Oharaeibacter diazotrophicus: one gene and its partner. Each later gene encodes a partner of the first gene's protein in a complex. Links are inferred from orthologs where the notes say so. Each region holds a gene or a part of one and is shown in the gene's direction. Other genes may lie near its edges. The genes, in order: tsaD and tsaB.

Evidence for each region.
Region 2: the proteins of tsaD (region 1) and tsaB are in contact, whole or in part, in a solved structure (PDB 4WQ4), measured with the Escherichia coli proteins. The link is inferred for Oharaeibacter diazotrophicus from one-to-one orthologs.

What each region holds. Positions count from the first base shown.
Region 1 is NZ_SNXY01000011.1:6,359-20,493, forward strand. Bases 11,351-14,135 are described here. They hold tsaD (tRNA (adenosine(37)-N6)-threonylcarbamoyltransferase complex transferase subunit TsaD), read left to right. Parts: upstream 11,351-12,092; coding sequence 12,093-13,178; downstream 13,179-14,135. Other genes in these bases: hemC (hydroxymethylbilane synthase), read right to left, coding at 11,351-11,989; EDD54_RS20365 (NAD(P)H-dependent glycerol-3-phosphate dehydrogenase), read left to right, coding at 13,226-14,135. In the rest of the region: EDD54_RS20305 (ABC transporter substrate-binding protein), read right to left, coding at 1-875; EDD54_RS20310 (aminotransferase), read right to left, coding at 921-2,084; EDD54_RS20315 (dimethylarginine dimethylaminohydrolase family protein), read right to left, coding at 2,167-3,042; EDD54_RS20320 (LysR family transcriptional regulator), read left to right, coding at 3,162-4,103; EDD54_RS20325 (diaminopropionate ammonia-lyase), read left to right, coding at 4,202-5,467; EDD54_RS20330 (N-carbamoyl-D-amino-acid hydrolase), read left to right, coding at 5,464-6,381; EDD54_RS20340 (heme biosynthesis protein HemY), read right to left, coding at 6,674-8,296; EDD54_RS20345 (COG4223 family protein), read right to left, coding at 8,343-10,226; EDD54_RS20350 (uroporphyrinogen-III synthase), read right to left, coding at 10,315-11,055; more of hemC, read right to left, coding at 11,063-11,350.
Region 2 is NZ_SNXY01000012.1:81,928-96,094, reverse strand. Bases 8,740-11,556 are described here. They hold tsaB (tRNA (adenosine(37)-N6)-threonylcarbamoyltransferase complex dimerization subunit type 1 TsaB), read left to right. Parts: upstream 8,740-9,714; coding sequence 9,715-10,398; downstream 10,399-11,556. Other genes in these bases: olsA (lyso-ornithine lipid O-acyltransferase), read left to right, coding at 11,373-11,556; EDD54_RS21795 (Fur family transcriptional regulator), read left to right, coding at 10,987-11,376; rimI (ribosomal protein S18-alanine N-acetyltransferase), read left to right, coding at 10,395-10,883; EDD54_RS21810 (class I SAM-dependent methyltransferase), read right to left, coding at 8,740-9,561. In the rest of the region: EDD54_RS21845 (MgtC/SapB family protein), read left to right, coding at 1-1,101; EDD54_RS21840 (DNA translocase FtsK), read right to left, coding at 1,165-3,459; EDD54_RS23580 (hypothetical protein), read left to right, coding at 3,716-3,973; EDD54_RS21830 (hypothetical protein), read left to right, coding at 4,045-4,722; EDD54_RS21825 (polysaccharide biosynthesis/export family protein), read right to left, coding at 4,811-5,968; EDD54_RS21820 (glycosyltransferase family 4 protein), read left to right, coding at 6,248-7,603; EDD54_RS21815 (TrmH family RNA methyltransferase), read right to left, coding at 7,613-8,446; more of EDD54_RS21810, read right to left, coding at 8,443-8,739; more of olsA, read left to right, coding at 11,557-12,254; tRNA (N6-isopentenyl adenosine(37)-C2)-methylthiotransferase MiaB, read left to right, coding at 12,296-13,669; EDD54_RS21780 (PhoH family protein), read left to right, coding at 13,776-14,167. UniProt on the Escherichia coli protein: Required for the formation of a threonylcarbamoyl group on adenosine at position 37 (t(6)A37) in tRNAs that read codons beginning with adenine.

The sequences.
Region 1 (14,135 bases):
AAGGCGTGCGCCTCGGCGGTCTTGGTCGAGGCGCGCGAGATCGCCCAGCAGCCGGAATCGTTGATGCCGCCCTCCTTGGGGAAGGTCGAGCGCACCGGCGCGCCGTCGGCCGCGGCGAGGCCGGTGACGTCGTGGTAGTACTGGCCCATCGGGATCTCGCCGGACTTCAGCGCCTGCTCGAACTGCGCCTCGTCGCGGTACCACAGCTTCACGTTCGGCTTGACCTCGGCGAGCTTGGCGAAGGCCTTCTCGAGGCCCTCGTCGGTGTCGAGCGCGGCGGTGCCGCCGAAGAAGGTGGCGGCGGTCACCTCGAGCAGGAAGGAGTTGGAGACCAGCGCCAGCAGGCCGAGCTTGTCGGCGTTGGCCGGGTCCCACAGCGCGGCCCAGGAGGTCGGCGCCTCCTTGTAGACCTCGGTGTTGGTGACGAGCGTGATGTACCACGACACCGCGCCGATGCCGGCGACGCGGCCGTCGTCGTACTTGTTGACGAACCGCTCCTCGAGGTTGCCGGCGTTCTTCAGCGCGCCGAGGTCGATCGGCGCCCACAGCTCGGTGGACCGGCCCTTGATCATCGAGACCTGCGACATCATCGAGACGTCGGCCGGCGCCTCGCCGGCGCGGGCGGCCTGGTCGAGCTGCACCAGCCAGGCCTCGCCGGTCGGCTCGGCGACCGATTCGATCGCGATGCCGGTCGCCTTGGTGAACTCGGGGAAGACGTGCTTGTCGAAGCTGTCCTTGAAGTAGCCGCCGTAGACGCCGACCTTCAGCGACTTCTCCTCGGCGCGCAGGATCGACGGCATCGCCAGCACGGCGCCGGCGGCGACGCCGGCGCGCATCAGGCCGCGCCGGGTGAACGCGAAGCTCTTGTCGGTCATCGGTTGGTCCCCTCTCGTTCGGCCCGGTTCCCGGGTCCGTTGTCCTCAGGCGATGTGGCGGAGCCGCTCGGCGACGACCGCGAGCGCGGCGTCGTCGACGTTGGCGAAGGCGAAGCGGATGTGGCGGTCCTGGCCGGGGCCGAAGAAGGCGCCCGGCAGGGTCACGACCCCGGCCTCGCGGGCGAGGCGCTCGGCGACCGCCTCGCCGGTGGCGTCGAAGGGGTGGCGGACATAGGCGAAATACGCGCCGATCGCCGAGATCTCCCAGCCGGGCGCGGCGGCGACGACGTCGCGGAACACGACGATCCGGCGGTTGATCGCGCTCCGCGTCGCCGCGCGCCAGTCGGCGGTGGCGCCGACCGCCCAGGCGATCGCCGCCTGCGCCGCCCGCGGCGGGCAGATCTGGACGCAGTCGAGCACCTTGGCGATCTCGCCGACGAGGCCGGCGCCGGCGATCACCGAGCCGAGCCGGTGGCCGGGCACGGCGTAGCTCTTCGAGAAGGAATAGAGCTGGACCACGCTCTCGCGCCAGGACGCGTCCTCGAACAGGGCGTGCGGGCGGCCGGCGCCCTCGGGCAGGAAGTCGCGGTAGGTCTCGTCGACGACGAGGGCGATGCCGCGCTCGGCGGCGAGGCGGCGGAAGGCTTCCAGCGTCGCGGCCGGATAGGTCGCGCCGGTCGGGTTGTTCGGCGTGACGAGGACGATGGCGCGGACGTCGTCGGCGAGGAGGGCGCGGGCGTCCTCGACGTCGGGTACGAAGCCGTTCTGCGCCCGTGCCGGCAGCGGCACGGCACGGATGCCGAGCATGTCGAGCGTCATCTTGTGGTTGAAGTACCACGGCGTCGGCAGCATGACCGCGTCGCCGGCGCGGGCGAGCGCCATCATGGTGACGAAGAAGGCCTGGTTGCAGCCGGCGGTGATCGCGACCTCGCCCGGCTCGACGTCGGCGCCGTAGAGCGCGTTGACGTCGGCGGCGAGGGCCTCGCGCAGGGCGGCGTCGCCGGTGATGGCGCCGTATGTGGCGGCGGCCGGCGTCGCGGCGGCGGCGGCGAGGCGGTCGAGCAGTTCCCGCGGCGGCGCCGTGCCGGGCACCGCCTGGGCGAGGTTGACCAGCGGTCCGAGCCGGCCGTCGTAGGCGCGCGCCCACGCTTGCGCCGCCGGAATGGGCGGCACGTCGGTGGCGACGAGGAGCGGGTTGGCGGCGATCAAGGGCGGGCCCCGGGCATCGGGTGGAAAGGTCCATGGTGACGCGGCGCCCGCCCGGTTGGAAGGGGGCGCCGCGGTCGCGGCGTCAGATCGGATCGCGGCGGAGCGGCATGGTCATGCAGTGGACGCTGCCGCCGCCGGCGGCGAAGAGGTCTAGCGCGGGGTCGAGCACGGTCAGGCCCTCGGCGCGCAGCATCGCGTTGATGCGCCGCGAATGCGCCGGGCTGACCACCCGGTCGCGGCCGAGCGCCAGCACGTTGCAGCCCATGGCGCCGACCGCCTCCTTGTAGGTGACCGGCAGGATGCGGATGCCGTGGGCGGCGAACCAGTCGAGGTGCTCGTCGTCGATCACGTCGGCGACGGCGATGGCGAGGCCGTCGGCGACCATCGAGAAGATGACGTCGAGATGCAGGAAGTGCTCGGGGAAGGCGATCACCCGGGTGTCCCAGCCGGCGTCGCGGAACCAGCCGGCGAACTGCTCGGCGCCCTCGGCGGTGGTGCGCTCGCCAGTGTAACCGATCGCCATCACGCCCGGCCTGACGATGTGGATGTCGCCGCCCTCGATCGCGCCGGAGGAGGCGAAGCGCCAAATCGGGCAGCCGGTGCGCTCGTAGAACTTCACCACCGACGCCACCTCGCCGCGGCGCTGCGGCCGGAACAGCTGGGTCACCATCGGGCCCCACGGCGTCACCTGCGAACTGTCGCGGGTGTAGACCTGATAGGGCAACTGCGGCTCCGGCTCGAGATAATGGCAGCCGACGCCGGCACCTTCGAGGGCGTCGACCAGCTCGCGGAACTGCGCCTGCAGCCCCTGGGCGTCCGGCTGGCGGCCGGTGCGCGCCAGCGTCCGCCGCACGATGTCGTTGGTGGGGATCCAGGCGTAGTGGTCCGGCGGGCAGAGCAGCACGTCCCTGAGGACGCCGGTCTCGCTGTCCACGCGCCAGCGCGGGGCTTCGGTCATCATCGGCTCCGGTCATCGCGGTGGCATGATCAAAGCGCAGGCATCATCGGTGTAAAATCACGAATGACGGGAGTTCACTTCGGGTATCCTCGAACTGAAACGATTGGAGGGAGGGCGCCGTGGCGCTGGAGGGCACCGACGTCAGGCTGCTGCGCCTGTTCATGACCATCGTCGAACAGGGCGGCTTCGCGGCGGCGCAGGGCGAGCTCGGCCTGTCGCTGTCGACGATCTCGGCCCATGTCACGACGCTCGAGACCCGGCTCGGGGTGCGGCTGTGCCGGCGCGGCCGGTCCGGCTTCGCGCTCACCGACGAGGGTCGGCAGGTCTACGAGGAGGCGCGGCGGCTGACCGCCTCGATCGAGACCTTCGAGGGGCGCGTGCGAAGCCTGCGCGGCCATCTCACCGGGCAATTCGCGGTCGGGCTCGTCGACAACACCGTCACCGACCCGTCGGCGCCGCTCGAGCGGGTGTTCGCCGCCTTCGCCGCCGCCGCGCCCGACGTCATGCTGACGGTCGCCTGCCGGCCGCCGAACGAACTTTTGCGCGACGTCATCGCCGGCGCGCTCGACGTCGCCGTCGCCAGCTTCCCGCGCGTCGCGCTCGGCCTCGCCTACGTCGACCTCTACGAGGAGCGCCAGCGCTTCTACTGCGGCGTCGGGCATCCGCTGTTCGCGGTGCCGGAGGCCGAGATCACCATCGACGCGGTGCGTCGGCACCGGATCGTCGGGCGCAGCTACTGGGGCCAGCGCGACCTCAAGATCTTCGCGATCGGCGGCCCCAAGGCGCTGGTCGGCGACATGGAATCGGAAGCGCGGCTGATCCTGTCCGGCGCCTTCCTCGGCTACCTCCCGGAGCACTACGCCACCGGCTTCGTCGCCGCCGGGCGGATGCGGGCGCTGCGGCCGGACCTCTTCGACTACGCCGCGCCGTTCCAACTGGCGCACCGGCCGGAGAAGGCGAAGGAGCCGATCGCCCGCCTGTTCGTCGATACGGTCGGCCGCGTCTTCGCGGGACGGCGCCGCGCCGTGGCGACGACGGCCGAGCGCGACCGCGACTCCTGACGCGTTGCGTCGGACCGCCCATCCGCTTAAGGATCGGGCGTGCCCGAAAAGGTGGCGCCACCCGGCGTCGCCCGGGCGTCGGGGGACGGAACGGGATCATGACGGCAGGCGAGGACGCGGCTGGACCGGCGGGTCCGATCGACACCACAGGGGCCGCGGTGCTGGTCAATCCGGCGCGCGGCGGCGGCTGGACGGCGGCGATGGACGCGATCCTGAACGACGCCGCCCACGCCCGCGCCCGCGCCGTCGTCACCGGTTGGCCCGGCTACGCGCCGACGCCGCTGGTACCGCTGCCCGGGCTCGCCCGTGCCCTCGGCGTCGGTGTGCTCGCCTACAAGGACGAGGGCGGCCGCTTCGGTCTCGGCAGCTTCAAGGCGCTCGGCGGCGCCTACGCGGTCTGGCGTCTCCTCGCCGCCGCGATCGAGCGCGCCACCGGCGTGGTGCCCGACCCCGCCGCGGTCGCCGCCGGCGCCCACCGCGACATGGCCGCCACCATCACCGTCACCTGCGCCACCGACGGCAACCACGGCCGCTCGGTCGCCTGGGGCGCCGGCCTGTTCGGCTGCCCGGCGGTGATCTTCATCCACGCCGGCGTCAGCGAGGGCCGCCGCGCCGCGATCGAGCGCTTCGGCGCCCGGGTCGTGCGCACCGCCGGCACCTACGACGACAGCGTCCGCGAGGCCGAGGCGACCGCCGCGCGCGAGGGCTGGCAGGTGGTGTCCGACACCTCCTATCCCGGCTACCGCGAGGTGCCGAAGGACGTGATGCAGGGTTACGAGCTGATGGCCGCCGAGGCCCTCGACGCCCTCGACGCGCCGCCGACCCACGTCTTCCTGCAGACCGGCGTCGGCGGCATGGCCGCGGCGGTGGCGGCGCTCGCCTGGCGCCGTCTCGGCGCCGAGCGGCCGGTGGTCGTGCTCGCCGATCCGGAGAAGGCGGCCTGCTGGTGGGACAGTCTCGCCGCCGGACGGCCGGTCGCGGCCGGCGGGGCGCTCGACACCCTGCAGGCGGGCCTCGCCTGCGGCGAGGTGTCCGAACTCGCCTGGGAGATCCTCGCCACCGGCGCCGACGCGGTGGTGCGCGTGCCCGACGACGCCGCGGTGGCCACGATGCGCGCGCTCGCGGCCGGCGTCGCCGGCGACCGTCCGATCGTCGCCGGCGAATCGGCGGTGGCCGGGCTCGCCGCGCTGGCGGCGCTGTCGCGCGATCCCGCCGCGTGCGCGGCGCTCGGGCTCGGCCCGACGTCCCGCGTCCTCGTCTTCGGCACCGAGGGCGACACCGATCCCGAACTCTACGCCCGTCTCGTCGGCCGGACCGGCGACGAGGTCCGCGCCGCCGCCGCCAGCTGGAGACCCGCCCCATGAGCCGTCGCTTCGTCGCCGCCGCCGCCCAACTCGGACCGATCGAGCGCGACGAGCCGCGCGCCTCGGTGGTTGCGCGCCTGCTGGCGTTGCTCGAGACCGCACGCCGGCGCGACGTCCGCTTCGTCGTCTTCCCGGAGCTGGCGCTCACCACCTTCTTTCCGCGCTGGTGGATCGCCGACGAGGCCGAACTCGACCGCTTCTACGAGCGCGCGATGCCGAACGCCGACGTCGCGCCGCTGTTCGCCGCCGCCCGCGCCGGCGGCATCGGCTTCCACCTCGGCTATGCCGAGCTGACCGAGACCGCGGCCGGCAAGATCCGCCACAACACCGCGATCCTGGTCGACGGCGAGGGGCGGATCGGTCTCAAGTACCGCAAGATCCACTTGCCGGGGCATCGCGAACACGAGCCGGCGCTGCCGTTCCAGCATCTCGAGAAGCGCTATTTCGTCCGTGGCGACCTCGGCTTCCCTGTGGCGGACTTCATGGGCGGCAAGGCCGGGATCCTGATCTGCAACGACCGGCGTTGGCCGGAGGCGTTCCGTTCGCTCGGGCTCCAGGGCGCCGAGATGGTGGCGGTCGGCTACAACACGCCGCAGCACTATCCGCGCGCACCCGAGCACGACCGGCTGCAGGACTTCCACAACCACCTGTCGCTGCAGGCCGGCGCCTACCAGAACGGCACCTACGTGATCGGCGCCGCCAAGGCCGGCTTCGAGGGCGGCTGCGAGCTGATCGGCGGCAGCTGCGTCGTCGCGCCCACCGGCGAGATCCTGGCGGTGGCGGCGACGCGCGGCGACGAACTGGTCGCCGCCGAGGTCGACCTCGACCGCTGCCGCGAGATCAAGGCCAACATCTTCAACTTCGCCCTGCACCGCCAGCCCGACGCTTACGGCCTCCTGACCAAGGTGGGGTGAGTGCCGGCACCCGTAAACGCAAAGGCCCGGCGCGACGGCCGGGCCTTTCGGTGGGAGCGTCGCTCCCGAGATCTGGTGCCGCAGAAGGGACTCGAACCCCCGACCCCATCATTACGAATGACGTGCTCTACCAGCTGAGCTACTGCGGCGTCCGTTTCGTCCCGGCGCGAACGCCCGGAGGCCGGGCGATCGGCCCGGCGGACGCGGGGTTGATAGCGGCAACGCCCGCGGATTTCAAGTCGGGTCGATCGGAAAAGCGCGGGCCCGGCGAGCGCGGACCGCGCCGGCCCGTTCAGACGTAGGCGGGTCCGGCGACCGGGCCGGGATGCCGGGGCCGCTCGGGGACGGCGCCCGGGTCGTCCGGCCGGGTGATCTCCGGGAACTGCACGAAGGCGGGCCGCGCGGCCGGCGCCACGGTGGCGGCGGTGGCCATCGCGGCCGCCACCGGTTCGGCGGGCTTCGCCGCCGCGACGGTCTCCGGTTCGCGGACGGCCGGCTTCGGCTCGGGCTCGGCGGCGACCGGGGCGACGGTGCCGCCGGCGGACGGCGGCTCGTCGGGCGGCGTGGGCGGGGCGATCGGGCGGACGGCGCGCTCGGCGAGGTCCGGGCCGTCGAGCTCGGCCGGGCCCGAATCGCCTTCCACCGGAACCTTCCACTCGAAGGCGTCGAGCCGGCCGGTCACCGGCGAGACCGGGGCCCAGGCCTCGGCGACGACGCCGTCGGCGGTCCAGGCGGCGTCGCGCGGGGCGCGGATGGCGCGGCCGAGCCACTCGCGGACGCGGCCGGCGTCGCCGGTCTCGACCTCCTCGAGGTCGGCCATCATCAGGCAGACCCGCCGGGTCGGCGCCTGCCGCAGCGCCCGGGCGAGCGAGGCGCGGGCGAGCGGGAAGTCGCGGGCGTCGACGGCTGCCCGGGCGACGGCGATGGCACCCTCGGCGGCGTAGGGCTTCAGCTGCTCCAGCGTCTGCGCCCGCTTCAGGCGGTCGCGCGCCGAATCGCCGGTGCGGACGTGGAGATAGACCTCGGCGAGCTCGGGATGCGGGGCGATCTTCCAGGTGGTCTCCACGACCTTGGCGGCCTTGCGGGCGTCGAGCTGGCGGGTCAGCAGGCGGGCGGCGACCACGGCGGCCGGCACCAGCTCCGGCGCCAGCCGGTGCGCCTCGAGGGCGTAGGCGCGGGCGTGATCGGGATCGCCGTCCTCGGCCTGGAGGGCGCGGGCGGTGAGCAGCACGGCGCGCAGGCGCTTGGCCTCGGCCTTGTCGACGAGGCGCGCGGCGGCGCCGGCGTCGAGGGTGGCGAGGGCGCCGGTCCAGTCCTCGTCGGCGGACTGGTACTCCATCATGGCGGTGCCGGCCCAGGCGACGCCGGGCGCCAGCCGCTGCGCCTCGGCGGCGTAGTGCCGGGCCGCCTCTGCCTCGCCGGCCCGGCTCGCCTCGATGTAGAGGCCGCGCAGGCCGAGCAGGCGGGTGTCGTCGGTCTCGAGCATGCGGTCGAAGGCGCGGCGGGCGTCGTCGCCGCGGCCCTCGACCTGGGCGGTCTGGGCCGACAGGAGCAGCACCAGCGGCTCCTTCGGCAGGAGGCGCGTCGCCTCGTCTGCGAAGCGGCGGGCGAGGCGGGCGTCGCCGGCGCCGACGGCGATCATGCCGCGCGACAGCGCCCGGTAGCCGCGGTCGCGGCGGCGGTTGCGGAAGAAGCCGCGCACCGCGTCGGGGCCGTGCAGGATGCCGGAGAGGATCCGCCAGCCGATCACCGCCACGACGGCGAACACGACGAGGCCGACGACGACGACGCGCAGCGGCGGCGCCACCGCGCCGCCCGGCCACTCCACCGCCACGGACACGGGGACGCCGCCGAGCCAGTCGAGGCCGATGACGGCGGCGAACAGCAGCGCGATCGCGACGAACAGGCGGATCATCGGCGGATCCCTTTCACGGTCGGGGCTTCAACTCGGGCGGGGGACATCAGCGGCCCTCCGCGGGGGCCTCGAGGCGGGCAAGCACCTTGGCGGTCAGCGCCTTCACCGCGGCGTCGGCGGCGACGCGGCGGTCGAGCCGGGCGAGCCAGTCGGCGGTGGCGGCCTTCGCCCAGTCGGGCAGGCCGTCGGCGGCGGCACGCGCTGCCGCGGCGTCGCCCGAGGCGAGGCCGGCGCGGATGCCCTCGAGGGCGCGCGAGGCCGGATCGGCGGCGTCCGCGCCGGTCTCGCGGTAGTTGACGAGGCTCTTGGCGCCGGCGAGCAGGCGGTCGACCGCGCCGGCACCGTCGGTCACCGGGCGGGCCGCCGCGACGGCGCCGTAGGGCAGGCCGGCGGCGAGGGCGTCGATGGTGTCGACGCCGTGCTCGGCGAGCGGCTGCAGCGCGGCGAGTTCCGGGAGGTCGGGCGCGACGGCCGCGACGACGCCGAGGTCGGCGGCGAAGGGCGCGCCCTCGGCGATCCGGCTCGACAGCGTGGTGACCGCGAGCGACAGCGCCGCGATCTCGCCGCCCTTCGGGCCGGCGTCGAGGCGCTTCTCGACGTCGTCGAGCCGGCCGGTCGCGGCCGTCAGCGCCGCGGCGCCGTCGTCGACACGGGCGGTCAGCGCGGCCATGTCGGAGCCGACCGACTGCTTCACGCCGGCGAGGCCGTCGGCGAGGGTGCGGTCGAGGCCGCCGATGCGGTCGTCGAGCGAGCGGCGGATGTCGGCGAGCGCGGCGTCGACGGCGTCGAGGCGGGCGCCGAGGTCGCTCGCGCCCTTCTCGAGCGCGTCGATCCGGGCGGGATCGACGGGGGCGGGTGCGGCGGCGAGCTTTTCCAGCGCGGCGCGGTCGGCCGCGCCGGCCTCGCGGAGCGCCGCGACGTCGGCGGCGAGCGTGTCGAGCCGCGGCGCGACGTCCTCGAGGCGCTTGCCGAGGTCGTCGACGCGGGGCGCGAGGGCGGGATCGGCGGTGCCCGTGCCGCCGCCGGACGGCAGCGTCTTCACGGTGGCCTCGACGTCGGCGAGGCGCTGGGCGAGCGCGGGGTCGGCCGGCTGCACCGCGGCGACGGACCGTTCCAGCGCGTCGACCCGGCCGGCGAGCGCGGTGTCGGGGGCGGCGGTCGCAGGCGGCGCCTGCTCGATCCGGCCGAGCCGGTCGCCGACCTCGGCGAGGCGGCGGTCGATGTCCGCGACCACCGTGGTGGTGGCGACGCCCTCGGGCAGCGGCGGGCGGAAGACGCCGCCGGCGATCAGCGCGGCGCCGCCGCCGAGGGCGACGAGGCCGCCGATCAGCGCGGCCGCGATCAGGCCGGCGGTGCCGGTGCGCGCCGTCGGCTCGGCCGCGGGCGGGGTCGGGACGGCCGTGGCCGCTGCGGGGGACGGTTCGGATTCGGCGGATGCGGCGCCGGCGGCTTCGCTCGGTTCCGCGGTGTCGGGGCCGTTCGACCCGACGTCCGCTGCGATCGGTTCGGCGGGAGCAGCCTCGGCGGCCGTCGGCTCGGCGGCGGCGGTTTCCGTGACGACAGGTTCGGTGGCGGCAGTCTCGACGGCCGGCGACTCGGTCGCCGAGGCCTCGCCGGCGGACGCGGCCGCTTCGCCGTCCACCGGCGCCCCCTCGACGGCGGCGGGCGCCGCGGCTTCGGTCGCGGCCTCGGCGGCGGGCGCCGGGGGATCGGCGACGAAGATGTCCTCGCCCACGGGCGCCGCGGTCTCGGCGGTCGCGAGCGGCTGGTCGGGGGGCACCGACGGCGCCGGATCGGGAGCGGGCTCGGACGACGGCTCGACGGCCGGCGGCACCCGCACCGGGGTGGCGGTCAGGTCGATCGTGGTCGGGCGGCCCTTGCGCCGGCGATGGTCGGGACCGCGCCCCGTGGGATCGCTGTCGGACGTCATGGCTTCGTTCCCATCCTCCCTCGCCGCGGGCCGCCGGTCCTCGGTCCGGATGCCCGCCGTGCCGGTCGCGACCGGTCTCCGGCCGCGATCATTCGCGTTCCGGGGCCCGAAGCGCAACCACCGCTTTGGTCAGGCTCTCGCCGGAAGGTTCCCGGGCGATGACCAGACGTGCGAAAAACGGCCGAAGCGGGGCCGCGGCCTTGGCCGAGATCGCCGCGAGCGCCGTCGTCGCGGGAACCGCGATCCCCGCCCGTTCCAGCCAACGCCCGAACGCCTCGGCGGTTCGCGCCGAGGCGACGACGACCGCGGCGAATTCGCCCGCCGCGACATCGGCGGCGACCGCCGGATCGACCGCGGCGACCGTCTCGGTGCGGTAGGCGACCACGGTACGGGCGGAAAAGCCCGCCTCTGCGAGCCGGTCGGCGACGTCGACCGCGCGCTCGCGCGCCCCGACGTGGACCACCGGCCCCGACGCGGGATCGAAGGCCGCGACCACCGCGCGGACCACGGCCTCGCCGTCGCCGGCGGCGTCGATCACGGTCGCGAACCCGGCCGCGCGGGCGGTGGCCGCGGTGGCGGGGCCGACGGCGACCGCGGCAATGGCCGCGAGTTCGCCGCGGCGCGGATCGGCGGCGAACGCCTCGACGCCGGCGACCGAGGTGAACACCAGCGCCTGCGGCGATACCTGCCCGTCGACCACGGATCCGACCACGTCCGGTTCCGGCACCACCGCCAGCATCGGGGCGATCGTCGCCGGGACGCCGACGGCGGCGAGGGCGTCCGCCATGGCGCGGGCCTGGGCTTCCGGTCGCAGGATCAGGACCCGCATCGCCGCCTCAGAGCCCGGCGAAGAAGTCCGGTCCGCCGAGCGCCTTCAGCCGTTCGCCGACATGGCGGCCGAGGTCGGCGGCGTTGGCGCGCGCCGCGGTGCCGGAGGCGACGTGCTCGACCGCGCCGTCCGGCGTCAGGATCAGGCCGGAGAGGTGCACGGTGGCGGCCGACACCTTGGCGTGGCCGGCGATCGGGGTGCGGCAGGAGCCGTCGAGCGCGGCGAGCAGCGCGCGCTCGGCGGCGAGCGCCACCGCGGTGTCGGCGTCGTGGATCGGGGCGAGCAGGCCGGCGACGCGGGCGTCGCCGGCGCGGGTCTCGATGCCGATGGCGCCCTGGCCGACGGCGGGCGGGAAGTCGGACAGCGGCAGCACGTCGGTGGCGACGTCGACCATGCCGAGCCGCTTCAGGCCGGCAAGGGCGAGCAGGGTGGCGTCGGCCTCGCCCTCGTCGAGCTTGCGCAGACGGGTCTGGACGTTGCCGCGGTAGGTGACGACCTCGAGATCCGGCCGCAGGCGCTTGACCAGCGCCTGCCGGCGCAGCGAGGCGGTGCCGACCACGGCGCCCGCGGGCATCTCGGCCAGCGAGGCGTAGCGGCGCGAGACGAAGACGTCGCGGACGTCCTCGCGCGGCAGGAAGTGATCGAGCACCAGGCCGTCGGGCAGCACCGTCGGCATGTCCTTGGAGGAGTGCACGGCGAGGTCGATGTCGCCGGCGAGGAGGGCGTCCTCGATCTCCTTGGTGAACAGGCCCTTGCCGCCGACCTCGGAGAGCGGACGGTCGAGGATGCGGTCGCCGCTGGTGCGGATCACCACGATCTCGATCGCGGGGGCGTCGGCGCCCCAGGCGGCGGCGAGCCGGTCGCGCACCTCGTGGGCCTGCGCGAGGGCGAGCGGGCTGCCGCGGGTGCCGAGGCGGACGGGATTCGTTTGCAAGGGCCGGGTCCCGGTGCTAGGGGGCGGATCGTCGCCGCCGGGTATACGACGCCCCGGCGGGCGTTGGAACCCTCGCTCGACCAGGGATCGGACCGGCGGCACCATGACGGACACCCTCGTCCTCGGCATCGAGACCAGCTGCGACGAGACCGCCGCGGCGGTGGTGGCGCGCGGGTCCGACGGCGCCGGCCGCATCCTCTCCAACGTGGTGCTGTCCCAGGTCGCCGAGCACGCGGCCTTCGGCGGCGTCGTGCCCGAGATCGCCGCCCGCGCCCATGTCGAGGCGCTCGACGGCGTGATCCGGGCCGCCCTCGCCGACGCCGGCGTCGGCCTGTCCGACCTCGACGCCGTCGCCGCCACCGCCGGGCCGGGGCTGATCGGCGGCGTCCTCGTCGGCCTCACCACCGCCAAGGCGATCGCCTATGCGGCGGGCAAGCCGCTGGTGGCGGTCAACCACCTCGAGGGTCACGCGCTGACGGCGCGGCTCACCGACGGCATCGCCTTTCCCTACCTGCTGCTGCTGGTGTCCGGCGGCCACACCCAGATCGTCCGGGTCGACGGCGTCGGCGCCTACGTCCGGCTCGGCACCACCATCGACGACGCCCTCGGCGAGGCCTTCGACAAGACCGCCAAGCTGCTCGGCCTCGGCTATCCCGGTGGGCCGAAGGTCGAGGCCGCCGCCGCGTCGGGCGATCCGACCCGCTTCGCGCTGCCGCGGCCGATGCTCGGCCGGCCCGATCCGGACTTCTCCTTCTCCGGCCTCAAGACCGCCGTGCGCAACGAGGCCGCCGCCGCGGCCCCGCTCGACGCGCGTGCCGTCGCCGACCTCTGTGCCGCCTTCCAGGCCGCCGCCGCCGACGTGGTGGCGGACCGGGTCGCCGTGGCGCTCGGCCGCTTCCGCGCCGACGCGCCCGGCGTCGTCCCGACGCTCGTCGTCGCCGGCGGCGTCGCCGCCAACGCGGCGATCCGGGCGCGGCTCGCCGGTCTCGCCGCGGCCGAGGGTGTGCGCCTCGTGGTTCCCCCGGGGGTGCTCTGCACCGACAACGGCGCGATGATCGCCTGGGCCGGCGCCGAGCGGTTGGCGCTCGGGATCGCCGATCCGCTCGACGTGCCGGCGCGGGCGCGCTGGCCGCTCGATTCCCGCTCGGCGCCGATGGTCGGCCGCGGCCGGCTCGGCGCCAAGGTTTGAGACCGCGCCCGTCCGCTCTCCGAGCGGCGCCGGTGGAGGATCCCGCGATGACCGACCGTCCCGACCTCGCCTCGATCGCCGTCTACGGCGCCGGCGCCTGGGGCTCGGCTCTGGCGCTGGTGGCCGCGCGCGCCGGCCATCCGGTGGTGCTGGCCGGCCGCGATCCGGCCGTCTTCGCCGCGATCCGCGACGAGCGGCGCACGCCGCGCCTGCCCGGGATCGACCTGCCGGTGAACCTCTCCGCCGCGCTCGGACCCGAGGCCGTGGCGGGCGCCGATGTCCTCCTGCTCGCCACGCCGGCACAGGTGACCCGTCCCGTCGTCCGCGAGTTGGCGCCGGTGCTCGGCGCGGATGCGGTGGTGGTGTCCTGCGCCAAGGGCATCGAGCAGGCGACCGGACGGCTGATCTCCGAAGTGATCGCGGAGGCCTGGGCCGGTCCGGTCGGGGTGCTGTCGGGGCCGGGCTTCTCCGACGACGTCGCCCGTGGCCTGCCGACGGCCGTCACCGTCGCCGCCGCCGATCTCGATCTCGCCGAGCGGCTCGCCCGCATCCTGGCCGGCCCCGGCTTCCGGCCCTACGCCGCCGGCGACGTCGTCGGCGTCCAGCTCGGCGGCGCGCTGAAGAACGTGCTGGCGATCGCCGCCGGCGTGGTCGCCGGGCGCCGGCTCGGGGCGAGCGCCGAGGCGGCGGTGATCACCCGCGGTTTCGTCGAGATGCGCCGGCTCGCCGCCGCCTGGGGCGCGCAGGCCGACACGCTGATGGGCCTCTCGGGCCTCGGCGACCTCGTTCTGACCTGCCGGTCGACCCAGTCGCGCAACTTCGCGCTCGGCGTCGCGCTCGGCGAGGGCGGCGATCCCCGCGGCTTCGGCCGGCTCGCCGAGGGGGCGGCGACCGCGGCGATCGCGGTGGCCCGGGCCGAGGCCTTCGGCGTCGACGTGCCGATCATGGCGGCCGTCG
Region 2 (14,167 bases), on another replicon or contig:
GGCGGCCTCTCCGGCGCGATCGGCGCGGCGACGACGCCGGTGGTGACCGGCATCCTGTTCGTCGGCTTCGCCGGCGTGTTCGCCGCCTTCGCGCTGCTCGAGGCGCGCGCCGACGGCGAGGTCAGCGCGACCTCGGCGGTCGCCGGTCTGGTCACCTTCGCGGTCGGCGCCTATGCCGCGGTCGGCGACCTCGGCGTCGCCGTCGCCGCCGCGGTGGCGACCACCGTTCTCCTCGCCCTCCGCGAACCGCTGCACCGCTGGGTCGCCTCGCTGACCACGGCGGAGCTGCGCGCCGTGCTGACGCTGGCGGCGATGTCCTTCCTGATGTTGCCGGTTATCCCCAACCGGGCGATCGACCCCTGGGGGGCGGTCAACCCGGCGGAGATCTGGATGCTGGCCATCCTGATCGCCGGGCTGTCCTTCGTCGGCTACGTCGGCGTCAAGCTGCTCGGCGACCGCCTCGGCATCCTGGTCGCCGCCGCCACCGGCGGCCTCGCCTCCTCGACCGCGACGACGCTGGCGCTGTCGCGCCTCGCCGCCGGCAGCCCGGGCGCCGAGCGCGTGCTCGCCGCAGGCATCCTCCTGTCGGGCGCGGTGATGGTGACGCGGGTCGGCGTCATGGTGGCGGTGATCGCCCCGGCGACGGCGCTGTTGCTGGCGCCGTCGCTCGCGGTCCTCGCCGGCACCGCCCTCGTCGGCGCCGCGGTGCTGATGGGCCGGCGCGGCGGGGCGACGCCGCTCGGGCTCGGGCTCTCCAACCCGCTCGAACTCGGCACCGCCCTGAAGCTCGCGGTTCTGATCGCGGTGGTCGGCGTCGCGGTGTCGCTGCTGAAGCAATACGGCCTCGGCGGCGGCGTCTTCGTCGTCGCCGCCCTGTCCGGCCTCGTCGACGTCGACGCGGCGACGCTGTCGATGGCCCGGCTGTCGCGCGGGGCGCTCGGCGCCCGCGACGCCGCGGGGGCGATCCTCCTCACCGTCTCGGTCAACACCGCGGCCAAGACGGCGATCGCCGGCGCTGTCGGCACCCCGCGGCTCGCGCTCCTCACCGGTGCCGTCGGCGCCGTCGGCGTGGTCGGCGCGGCGGCGGCCCTGCTGGCGTGAACCGCAGGGTGGAAACCGCCCGGGCGAACGACCCCGGCGCACCGGGATCGTCCCGCGTGGGCATCAATCCACCAGCGGCGGCGGGGCGGCGCGGTATATCTCGCGCTTGCCGGCGTGGTTGGCGGGGCCGACGATGCCGTCGCGCTCCATCCGCTCCATGATCGAGGCGGCGCGGTTGTAGCCGATCTGCAGCCGGCGCTGGACGTAGGAGGTCGAAGCCTTGCGGTCGCGCAGCACCACCTGCACCGCCTGGTCGTAGACGTCGCCGAGGCCGTCCTCGGCCTCCTCGCCGATCGCAGCGTCCATCACCGGCACGTCCGCCGGGACCGCCTTGGCCGGGGCCGGGGCCGCCTCGTCGGCGGCGGTGACCGCCTCGAGATATTCCGGCCGGCCCTGCGCCTTCCAGTGCAGCACCACCTTCTCCACCTCCTGGTCGGAGACGAAGGGGCCGTGGATGCGCTGGATCCGGCCGCCGCCGGCCATCATCAGCATGTCGCCCTGGCCGAGCAGCTGCTCGGCGCCCTGCTCGCCGAGGATCGTCCGGCTGTCGATCTTCGACGTCACCTGGAAGGAGATCCGGGTCGGGAAGTTCGCCTTGATGGTGCCGGTGATGACGTCGACCGACGGACGCTGCGTCGCCATCACGATGTGGATGCCGGCCGCGCGCGCCATCTGGGCGAGCCGCTGGATCGCGCCCTCGATGTCCTTGCCGGCGACCATCATCAGGTCGGCCATCTCGTCGACCACCACCACGATGAACGGCAGGTGGTCGAGGCTCATCGGCTCCTCGGTGGTGATCACCTGGCCGGAGGCGCTGTCGTAGCCGGTCTCGACCTCGCGCATGATCACCTCGCCGTTGGCGCGGGCCTCGGCGAGACGGGTGTTGTAGCCGTCGATGTTGCGCACCCCGAGCCGCGACATCTTGCGATAGCGCGACTCCATCTCGCGCACCGCCCACTTCAGCGCGACCACCGCCTTGCGCGGGTCGGTGACGACGGGGGTCAGCAGGTGCGGGATGCCCTCGTAGACCGAGAGCTCGAGCATCTTCGGGTCGATCATGATCAGGCGGCACTCGGCCGGCGAATACCGGTAGAGCAGCGACAGGATCATGGTGTTGATGGCGACCGACTTGCCCGAGCCGGTGGTGCCGGCGACGAGCAGGTGCGGCATCCGCGCGAGGTCGGCGATCACCGGCTCGCCGCCGATGGTCTTGCCGAGGCTGACCGGCAGGTGGGCACGGCTGTCGTGATACTGGCTGGAGGCCAGCATCTCGCGCAGCCACACGGTCTCGCGCCGCGGGTTGGGCAGCTCGATGCCGATGACATTGCGGCCCTCGACCACCGCGACGCGGCAGGACACCGCGCTCATCGAGCGGGCGATGTCGTTGGAGAGCGAGATCACCCGGCTCGACTTGGTGCCGGGCGCCGGCTCGAGCTCGTAGAGCGTGACCACCGGACCGGGGTTGGCGTCGATGATCTCGCCGCGCACGCCGAAGTCGTGCAGCGTCTGCTGCAGGCGCAGCGACGACTTGTCGAGCGCCTCGGCCGAGAGCTCCTCGAGCAGCTCGCTGCCCGGCGGATGGGCGAGCAGGTCGAGCGAGGGCAGTTCGTAGTCCGAGCCCGGCGCGCGCTGCGGCCGCGCCGGTTCGGGGGCGTGGACCTCGGCGGGCACGGCCTCGACGGCGGCCTCGGCGGCCGGCGGCGGAGCGGCCTCGGCCGGCGCCTCGTCCGTCTCCATCGGCAGCGGCCAGTGGAAGGTCGCGCGCACCGCGTAGCCCTGCAGGACCCGGAGGCCGACGAGGTCGCCGTCGTCGTCGACCAGCACCGGCGCGACCACGGCCGCCGCCGGCTCGGCGGCGGGGGCGGGGGCGGCCGCGGCGGGAGCGGGCTCGGCGGCGGTCGCGGCGACCGGTGCCTGCTCGGCCGGACGGGTCTCGGCCACCGGCAGCGGCTTCAGCCAGATGCTGCGGCCGCGCACCGGCGCGACGGGCTCGGGCACCGGCGTGGCGGCCACCGGCTCGGGCGTCGATGCCGGCTGCGGGATCGGCATGGTCTCGCCCTGGGGCGCGCGGCGGAACACCAGCGGCTTGCGCACGAAGCGCGGATCGACCGGCTTCGGCGCCGCCTCGACCACCGGTGCGGCGACGGGCGCGACCGCGACGACCGGCGCGGCGACGACCGGCGGCGGCGCGGCGACCGGCGCGACCGTCTCGACGACCGCGGGCGCGGGCTCGGCGACCGGCGCCGGCTCGGCCGCCCGGCTGCGGCTGCGAATCAGGCTTTCGGGGGTGCGGGTGAAGCGGACGTTGGGCGCGGTCGCGAACGGGCGCAGCCAGGTCGGATCGTCGGCCGCGATCACCGGTGGCGGCACCGATTCGCGGCTCGGCGCGGCCGCGCCGGAGGAACGGGACGGAGGCAGGACCGGCGGCCGCTCGGTGGAACGCATCACACACCCTATCACTCGAAACCGGGGCGCGCCGCCGATCGGAGACGCCTCCGATGAGTAGCCCGTCAGGGTTAACACCCGGTTTGGATTCACCATGACGGCCGCCGGCCGGTCTGGCGGAGCGGCGCGGCATCGGGCATGGTCTGCCGGGATCCGCGGGGAGAACGCGATGTACAGGCTGGACGCGACGGAGCTTCTGGTGGCCGAGGTCGTGGCGCTGAGGGCGGCGCTGAAGCGCCTGATCGTCGAGGAGGCCGTGCGGCGCCCCGATCCCGGCACCTGGCTCGCCGAGGGGTTCGAGCGCGCCGCCGACGACGTCGCCGCCGCCCTCGCGGAGGACGGCGACGGCGAGCGCGACGCCGCCATCGTCGAGCACGCCCAGGAAATCCTGCGCGAGATCTATACAGTCACGCTCGCGATCGAATAATCCAACGCCCCCGCTCCCGAGGGGGCGGGCGGCCGGCGTGACGCCGTCGACAGGAAGCGGTGCGGACGAGCATGAGCGACATCAAGGACGTGCAGACGCCGGAACGGCTCATCGAGCGCGCGCTGCGCCACGCCTCGACCGGGCCGGCCCATCCGGCCAAGGACCTGATGCGCGAACTCGCGACCGTCCTCCAGGCCGCCCTCGCCCGCGAGGAGGAGGTCCGCAAGGCCGCCTATCTCGACGGCGTGCGCAGTGCGGTGAAGGTGGTGCGCGAGAAGAAGGAGGCGATCCGCTCGCAGACCGGCGACGGTTCCGCCGAGGAGGTCGGCGCCGTCCACGACGAGGTCACCACCCACATCGCCGACATCGCCAACGAGGGCCGGGTCAGCGTCGACGGTCTGGTCCGGCTGGTCGCCCGGCTCGAGGACGCGCGGGCCGACGCCGCCACCCTCGATCGCGACGTCGTCCGTGCCTACTACGCCCTGGTCAACCGCGGCCAGCCCACCTCCGCCGACGTGCTGCCGAACGGCCGGCCGACCGAATCGCTCGACATCGCCCTCGCGATCGCGACGCGCCTCCTGCCGGCGGGATGGTGGTCGCTCGGCGCCACCTTCGACGTCGCCGAGGAGGTTCCGACCGCCATGGTCGGCGCGGATCAGACCGACGAGCAGCCGCCGCGCAAGGCCGCGAGACCGGCCCGCGCCCTCTTGGCCGCCACCTTCGCCGCCGTCGCCGCCCGCGGTCTCTGAGCATTGCCCCGGCCGGTTCGGACGCGCGGTCGGAGCGGCACGGTGCGCGAAGGGGAAAGCCGCCCGGTCGGCACCGGGCGGCGAGGGATCACTGCAGCTTCTCGGCCGCGCTCGCGGTCTGCAGGCCGGACTGCAACGGCTGCGTCAGCGTACCGATCAGCTGGAAGAACTTCTGCAGCTCGAGCGAGGGCGCCGACGCGACGTAGACGGTGTCCTTGTCGTAGAGCCGCAGCGTCTTGGCGACGAACAGGCCCGACGCCTCGCGCATGTTGACCCGGTAGACGATCGGGATCGCCTGCTTGCCGGCGCGGTAGTCGGCGTTGGTCGGGTCGAGCGCGCCGACGATGTCCGGCCGCTCGAAGCGGAACAGGAACACCGCCGCCGGATCGGCCTGCTGGGTCTGGAGGCCGCCGACCTTGGCGAGCGCCTGATCGAGTGTCGTGCCGCTGGCGTCGAACTCGACGCGGCTGCTCGAACCGCTGGCGCCGAAGATGGTGAAGGACTGCGGGTCGCGCAGGGCGACGACGGTGTCCTTCGGGCGCAGTTGCACGTTCTCGCCGGGGTCCTGCAGCACGGTCTGCAGCGGCACCCGCACGGTGCGGCCGCCGCGGGCGACCTGGAGGAACACCTGGTTGACCGGCGCCGAGATGCCGCCGGCGGCGGCGAGCGCGTCGAGGAGGCGGGCGCCCGGCATGGCGAGCGGCACCACGCCGCCCTTCACGACCTCGCCGATCACCGTGACGGTGTTGGTGGCGTTGCGCGTGACGTTGACGAGCACCTGCGGCTCGATCGCCTTGCCGGCGAGCGCCTGCTCGACGATCGTCTTGACCTGGGTCGGGGTGTGGCCGGCCACCTTGATGACGCCGGCGTAGGGCACCACGATGGTGCCGGCCGCGGACACCGGCTGCTCGGGCACCGTCGCCGACTTGGAGGCGCTGTCGCCGGCGGAGAACAGACCGCCGACCGAGGCCTCCCAGATCGTGACCGCCACGTAGTCGCCGACGCCGATGGCCTCGCTGGCACCGCCGCCACGCTCGGGGAAGCGGCCCTTGAAGGTGTCGTCGCGCCGACCGGCCAGCTTGGCCAGCACGGTCTGGTCGACGTCGATCACCTGATAGGCGAGACCGGCGACCCCGGGCTTCTCCGCCACGATGTCCCGCGTCGCCGGGCCGGCGGCGGGCAGCGTACCGCAGCCGCCGAGTGCCAGGGCGAGCGCGATCGCGACGGGACCGAATCGATGCTGCACTCTTCGAGACCCTCGTTTGATCGCGAACCGTCTTAGCCGAAGGCGGCGGGCTTGGAAATGCCCGCCCCCGTCCGCACCGGCCGGGCGCCGGCGCATTCCCGGCGCCGGCGGCAATCCTGCAACGCCGGTCCGCCCCGGGCGGGACGGCCGTTCGTTAGAATTGGGACGACGAGTCTGAACAATCGGTATCCATGACGACGGTGCCCGCGCCCTTGCGGACGGCGCACCGCCTCGCCTACACCTCCGCCCCGGAAACCGCGGTGGACGGAGCGACCCCGAATGGCGCGTCGGCGCATCATGTTGGACGGCTACAACCTCGGTTTCGAGCGCGGGACCGGCGTGGCCACCTACGGCCGCAACCTCAGCCAGCGCCTGAAGGCGCTCGGCCACCACGTCGACGTGGTCTACGGCGTCAAGGCCGACGAGGCCCGCGACCCGCTGATGAGCGAGGTCGCCTTCTTCGATCCCGGCCGGCGCGGCATGTCGACGGCGGCGACGATCCGCCGGCTGGCGCGCTCGCCCTTCGGCCTCCGGCCCTGGCAGGTGCCGGTGACCGGCGCGGTGATCACCAAGGGCTTCGGCCTCCGGATGCCGGCCTACGACCGCATCTTCAACTACCGCGACCTCTACGAATTCTCGCGCTGGCACTTCCGCGTCTGGCGCGGCCCGCTGCCGATCGCCTACGACGGCGGCGCCGACATCGCGCACTGGACCTATCCGGTGCCGGTGCGCCTGAAGGGTGCCGCCAACATCTACACCGTGCACGACCTCGTGCCGCTGCGCCTGCCCTTCACCACTCTCGACGACAAGGTGTTCCACCACCGCCTGCTCGCCGACGTCTGCCGGCGCGCCGACCACATCGTCACCGTCTCCGAGGCCTCGCGGCGCGACATCGTCTCGCTCTACGGCGTCCCGGAGGACCGCGTCACCAACACCTGGCAGTCGTCGGCGCCGCCGCCGGAGGCGCTCGGACGCGACCGCGGCGCCATCGCCGACGAGATCGCCGCGGTGTTCGGCCTCGACTTCAAGGACTACTTCCTGTTCTTCGGCGCGATCGAGCCGAAGAAGAACGTCGCCCGCATCGTCGAGGGCTTCCTGAAGGCGCAGGTCGACCGGCCGCTGGTGCTGGTCGGCTCGGTGTCCTGGAAGGACGCCGAGGACCTCGCGCTGCTTGGCGCCCATCTCGGGCAGACCGTGACGCGCCACCCGATCCCCGGGCTCGAGGGCCGCAATGCCGGCCCGGAGCCCGGCATCACCACCATCGTCGCCGGCCGCGCCCGGGTGCTCCGCATGGAGTATCTGCCGTTCCACCTGCTGACGAGCCTGATCCAGGGCGCGCGCAGCGTGGTGTTCCCCTCGATCTACGAGGGCTTCGGCCTGCCGATCGTCGAGGCGATGCAGCTCGGCACCGCGGTGATCACCAGCCGCGAGGGCTCCAACGGCGAGATCGCCGCCGATGCCGCCCGCCTCGTCGACGCCTACGACGCCGACGACATCGCCGCCGCGATCCGCGAACTCGCCGCCGACGACGACCTCGTCGCCCACCTCGAGACCGCCGGCCGCGACCGCGCCGCCTTTTTCGCGCCCGAGCGCTACGACGAACGCCTAACCGCCCTCTACGACCGCATCGGCTGAGGGCGGCGCCTACAGCGCGTCGCGGCGCAGCTCGTAGAGCATGACGCCGGTGGCGACGGCGAGGTTGAGGCTGTCGGCCTGCCCGGCCATCGGGATCTTGACGCGGACGGTGCAGGCCTCGGCGAGCGGCTCGGTGAGCCCCTGCTGCTCGTTGCCCATCACCAGCACCACCGGTCCCGGCGCCGCGGCGCGGCGGTAGTCGTGGGTGGCCTTCAGGTGCGTGCCGACGAGGCGCGTGCGCGCGGTCTTCGCCCAGGCGAGGAAGGCCTCGCGCGAGGCGCGCACCAGCGGCACGTGGAACATCGAGCCCATGGTGGCGCGCACCGCCTCGACCGAGAACGGGTCGCAGGTCTCGCCGACCAGGATCACGCCCTTGGCCCCGACTGAATCCACGGTGCGGACGATGGTGCCGAGGTTGCCGGGGTCGCGGACCTGCTCGAGCGCCACCCAGACCTCGCCGTCGGCCGGCCTCACCTCGGCGAGCGGGCGCAGGCGCTGGCGGAACACGCCGACCACCATCTGCGGATTGTCGCGCCGGGTGATCTTGCCGAGCACCGCCTCGGAGACGTCGAGCACGGTGCCGCCGCGGGCGTGCACCTTGGCGGCGGCCTGCGCCACCGCCGGCTGGTCGCGCACCGAGCCGGAGAAGCAGATGGTGTCGACCGGCCAGTTGACCGCGAGGGCGTCGGTGACGAGCTTCAGTCCCTCGCCGAGGAACAGCCCGGTCTCGTCGCGGTGCTTCTTCATCGCCAGCGCGCGCAGGTCCTTGACCAGCGGGTTGGCGAGCGAGGTGATCTGCTTGACCTGGCCGGGGGCGGCGGTCTCGGGGCGGTCGCTCCTCATGCGGGATCCCCTTGGAAACGGGCGAACATCGAGGTGGAGAGCAGCCGGCCGGCCGTGCCGGGCAGGCCGGTTTCGCGCAGCGCCAGCTCGCCGGACTCCAGCCGGCCCGGCCGGTCGCCGAGGAGGTCGGCGGCGAGCTCGTGGATCGACAGGAACGAGGCGCGGATGGCGTAGGCCGTCAGGATCGCGAAGGACGGCCCCGGCGCCAGGATCGCGCGGACGAGGTCGAGCATGTGCGGCAGGTCGTCGGTGAGGTTCCACACCTCGCCGTCGGGCCCGCGGCCGAAGCGTGGGGGGTCGAGCAGGATGCCGTCGTAGAGCCGGCCGCGGCGCACCTCGCGCTCGCAGAACTTGACGGCGTCGTCGACGATCCAACGGATCGGCGCGGCGTCGAGGCCGGCGAGCGCCTGGTTCTCGCGGCCCCAGGCCACCGCCTTCTTCGAGGCGTCGACGTGGGTGACCTCGGCGCCGGCCCGCGCCGCCACCAGCGAGGCGAGGCCGGTGTAGCCGAACAGGTTGAGGATCCGCGCCGGCCGGGGCCGGTCCGCGATCCGCTCGGCCATCCAGCGCCAGTGCTCGACCTGCTCGGGGAACACGCCGACGTGGCGGAACGAGGTCAAGCGGCAGACGAAGGGCACGCCGAGGACGGCCATCTCCCAGGTCTCGCCGATGCCCGGCGCGGTCTTCCAGCGCCCGGGGCCCTCCTCGTCGACGTCGCCGGTGAAGGCGGCGCCGGCCGCCTCCCAGACCGCGGGCGCGAGCCGGCGCGGCCCCATCGCCTGCGGCTCGGGCCGGACCACGGTCAGCGCACCGTAGCGCTCGAGCTTCTCGCCGGCGCCCATGTCGAGGAGGGCGTAGTCGTCCCAGCCGTCGCTGGCGAGGATGGTGCCGACGGTTTCGCGGACCCGGCGGGCCCCGAGCGGCAGCGGCACCGGCCGCGCCGGCTTCGGCGCCGCCGAGGGACGGGCCGGCCCGCGCGGCTCCTCGCGCCGGGAATCGTCCCGGCGGGGCTCGTCGCGGCGCGGCGCGGCGCGCTCGCCGGTCGGCGCCGGGCACGGCTCGGGCCGGCGCGGCCGGCCGTCCTTCGGACCGTTCGGGCGTTGCGTCTTCACCATCGGACCTCGCGGGGAGGCCGCCGGGGCGCTCGTCGTCCGGCGGCGGTCCGTTCCCGATAGCCGGCTCGGGGGCGGCCGGCAAGCGCGGCGTCCCGCCCGCGCGCGTCCCGGATGGGTCGTTCGGTCGTCTCGACAGCCGGCGTCGGAGCCCTTATGCGGAAAACCATGATCGTGCTCGCCTTCGACACCGCCCACGACCGCACCGCCGTCGCCCTCGTCGGGCCGCGTCTCGACGCGGTGCGCGTCGAGACCATGGAGCGCGGCCACGCCGAGCGGCTGCTGCCGCTGGTCGACGCGGTGCTCGCCGAGGCCGGCGTCGCGCTCGCCGACGTCGACCGCTTCGCCGTCACGGTCGGCCCCGGCAGCTTCACCGGCATCCGGGTCGGCGTCGCCGCCGCGCGCGGGCTGGCGCTCGCCACCGGCCGGCCCGCCGTCGGCATCGGCAGCCTGCCGGCTCTCGCCGCCTCGCTGCCGGAACCGGCCGAGGGCCCGGTGCTCGCCACCGTCGACGCCCGCCGCGGCGAGGTCTACGCCGCGCTCTACGCCGCCGACGGCCGCGAGATCGAGCCGCCCTTCGCCGCCGAGGCGGCCGACGTGCTCGCCCGGATCGCCGGCCGCGCCACGGCGATCGTCGGCTCCGGCGCGCCGATCCTCGCCCACGCCGCCGCCACCGCCGGCCTGGTGGTGCCGCCGTCCTTCCCGCTCGGCGGGCCGGATCCCCGCGCCGTGGCGCGCCTCGCCGGCCGGCTCGCCGCGCCCTTCGCCCCCGTCGTCCCCCTCTACGTCCGCCCGCCCGACGCCAAGCCGCAGGCGGCCCTGGTCGAGGTCGCCAGATGATCGCCTGGTTCGCCAGCTACCCCCCGATCGTGGACGCCGGCCGGCTCGACGACGTCGACGACCTCGCCGAGATCCACGCCGCCTCGTTCCACCGCGGCTGGGCCGCGGCCGAGATCGAGGCCCTGCTCGCCCAGGACCGCGTCGTCACCGTGGTGGCGCGCCGCGGCTCGCCCTTCGGCACCCGCCGTCCGATCGGCTTCGTGATGGTGCGCGCCGCCGAGGACGAGGCCGAGGTGCTCACCGTCGCCGTCGCCCCGCGCCAGCGCGGCCGCGGTCTCGCCACGAGGCTGATGGAGACGGCGCTGCGCCGGCTCTACCACGACCGCGTCAAGTCGGTGTTCCTCGAGGTCGACGACGGCAACGCCCCGGCGCTGGCGCTCTACGCCCGCCTCGGCTTCCGCGAGGTCGGCCGGCGGAAGAACTACTATCCCAAGCCCGGCGGCCCGGCGTCGACCGCCCTTGTCATGCGCGCCGACATCTCCTAGCACGGGGGGTGACGGCGCCGTCCCGGCGCCGCTTCCGGGACCGACGGCGGTGACCGACGAGACCAGCTATTCCGCCCTGGAGGACCTCTGCGTCGCCAAGGGCATGCGGATGACCGAGCAGCGCCGGGTGATCGCCCGCGTGCTCGAGGCCGCGTCCGACCATCCCGACGTCGAGGAGGTGTTCCGCCGCGCCGTCGCGGTCGACGACAACATCTCGATCTCCACGGTCTACCGCACCGTCAAGCTGTTCGAGGACGCCGGCATCATCGCCCGCCTCGACTTCCGCGACGGCCGCGCCCGCTACGAGACCGTGCCGGAGGAGCACCACGACCACCTGATCGACCTCAGGTCCGGCCGGGTGATCGAGTTCCGCAGCGAGGAGATCGAGGCGCTGCAGGACCTGATCGCCAAGCGCCTCGGCTACCGCCTCGTCGACCACCGGCTCGAACTTTACGCCGTGCCGCTCGCCGACCCCGAGGCCGCCGCCGAATGATCGCCCGGCTACGGCCCTTCGTCGTCCTGCCGCCCTTCGCGCTCTACGCCGCGCTGCTGGTCGTGCTGCAGATGGCCGCGGTGCGCTTCGACTGGCCGGTGAAGCGGCGCCTGCCGGTGCACTTCCACCGCCTCGCGCTGAAGGTGATCGGCGTGCGCGTCACCGTCGAGGGCACGCCGGCCACCGGCCGGCCGCTGCTGATCACCGCCAACCACGCCTCCTGGCTCGACATCCTGGTGCTCGGCTCGCTGATGCCGCTGTCCTTCGTCGCCAAGAGCGAGGTGGCGTCCTGGCCGATCTTCGGCCTGTTCGCCAAGCTGCAGCGCTCGATCTTCATCGAGCGCGAGCGCCGGGCCAAGGCCGGCGCCCAGGCCGCCGAGCTCGCCGCGCGGCTGTCCGAGGGCGACGCCATGGTGCTGTTTCCCGAGGGCACCACCAGCGACGGGCTGAAGCTGCTGCCGTTCCGCTCGGCCCTGGTCGGCGCCGCCCGCGCCGCCATCGACGCCGGCGGCCACGCCCACGTCCTGGTCCAGCCGGTCGCGGTCGCCTACACCCGGCTGCACGGCCTGCCGCTCGGCCGGCAGTGGCGCCCGCTGGTGGCCTGGCTCGGCGACGCCGAACTGATCCCGCACCTGATGGGGCTCGCCCGCGAGGGCGCGGTCGACGTCACCGTCGCCTTCGGCGCCCCGATCACCTTCGACCGCGAGGGCGACCGCAAGGCGGTCACCATCCGCGCCGAGGCCGAGGTCCGGCGCCTGCTCTCCGACGCCGTCGGTGGACGCGCGCCCGCGTCGGCTTTCCCCGCGGCCGAAAACACGCTAGAGCGGAACGAGGCTGCGGCCGCGAGCGCCGCGTCAACCGGTCCCGAGGTCCCGTGACGGCGAACAAGACGGTCTTCATCAAGACCTACGGCTGCCAGATGAACGTGTACGACAGCGCGCGCATGTCGGACACGCTCGCCACGCTCGGCTACGACGAGACCGACCGGATCGAGGCCGCCGACCTCGTCGTCCTCAACACCTGCCACATCCGCGAGAAGGCGGCCGATAAGGTCTATTCGGAGCTCGGCAAGATCCGCAAGCTCGAGGAGACCACCGGGCGCGACGTCACCGTCGCCGTCGCCGGCTGCGTCGCCCAGGCCGAGGGCGAGGAGATCATCCGCCGTGCGCCCGTGGTCGACATGGTGTTCGGCCCGCAGTCCTACCACCGGCTGCCCGAGCTGCTCGAGCGCGTGAAGGCCGGCGAGCGCCCGGCCGCCGGCACCGGCCGGGTGCCCTCGAAGGCGCGTCCGCGCGCGGTCGACACCGAGTTCCCCGCCGAGGACAAGTTCGACCACCTGCCCGAACCGGTCGCCGAGCGCGTCCGCGGCCGGGGGGTGACCGCCTTCCTGACCGTGCAAGAGGGCTGCGACAAGTTCTGCACCTTCTGCGTCGTGCCCTACACCCGCGGCGCAGAACTGTCGCGGCCGGTCGAGCGTGTCGTCGCCGAGGCCGAGGCGCTGGTCGCCGCCGGCGTGCGCGAGGTCACCCTGCTCGGCCAGAACGTCAACGCCTACCACGGCGTCGGCCCGGACGGCGACGCCTGGAGCCTCGCCCGGCTGGTCCGCCGTCTCGCCGCCGTGCCGGGGCTCGCCCGGCTGCGCTACACCACCAGCCACCCGCGCGACATGGACGACGCCCTGATCGCCGCCCACCGCGACCTGCCCGAGCTGATGCCCTACCTGCACCTGCCGGTGCAGTCGGGTTCCGACCGCGTGCTCGCCGCCATGAACCGCCGCCACGGCGCCGCCGACTATCTGACGCTGGTCGAGCGGATCCGCGCGGCGCGTCCGGACATCGCCCTCTCCGGCGACTTCATCGTCGGCTTCCCCGGCGAGACCGACGCCGACTTCGAGGCGACGCTCGCCCTGGTGCGCGCCGTCGGTTACGCCTCGTGCTTCACCTTCAAGTATTCGCCGCGCCCGGGCACCCCGGCCGCGTCCGAATCGGATCAGGTGCCGGAGCCGGTCAAGACCGAGCGTCTCGCCCGCCTCCAGGCGCTGATCGACGAGCAGGAGGCCGCCTTCCTGAAGAGCCGCGTCGGCCTCGTCGTGCCGGTGCTGTTCGAGAAGGCCGGGCGCGACCCGGGCCAACTGGTCGGGCGCTCGCCCTGGCTCCAGGCGGTCCACGTCGCGGCGCCGGCCGACCTGATCGGCGGGATCGCCGCGGTCGAGATCCTCGCCGCCGGCCACCACAGCCTCGACGGGCGCCTCGCGGAACCGGCCGCGGACGGCGCCGTTCGGCTGAGGGCGTGAGCGGGCGCGCGGGCCAGTTCCTCGCGGCGGCGGCGTCGGCCCACGACGCCGGATCACCGCCGGTGAGATCCACGGGACCCTCCACCCCGGCCGCACCGGAGAGCCAATGACGCACGCCTCGGACCTGACCCACGTGGTGCTCGTGTTCGACGACAACCGCCTGATCGGGCACCTCTACGGGCAGTTCGACCAGAACCTCGCGCTGATCGAGCAGAAGCTCGGCGTCGACGCCACCGCCCGCGGCAACCAGGTCACCATCCGCGGCCCGCACGAGGCCTGCGCCCGCGCCCGCGACGTCCTGGAGGCGCTCTACGCCCGTCTCCAGGCCGGCCAGCAGATCGCCCCGGGCGACGTCGAGGGCGCGATCCGGATGGCGATCAGCCTCGAGGGCCAGCTCGCGCTGCCGACGCTGGAGCCGAAGACGCGGCTGAAGCTCGCCCAGATCGCGACCCGCCGGAAGACCGTGGTCGCCCGCAACCCGGCGCAGGACGCCTACAT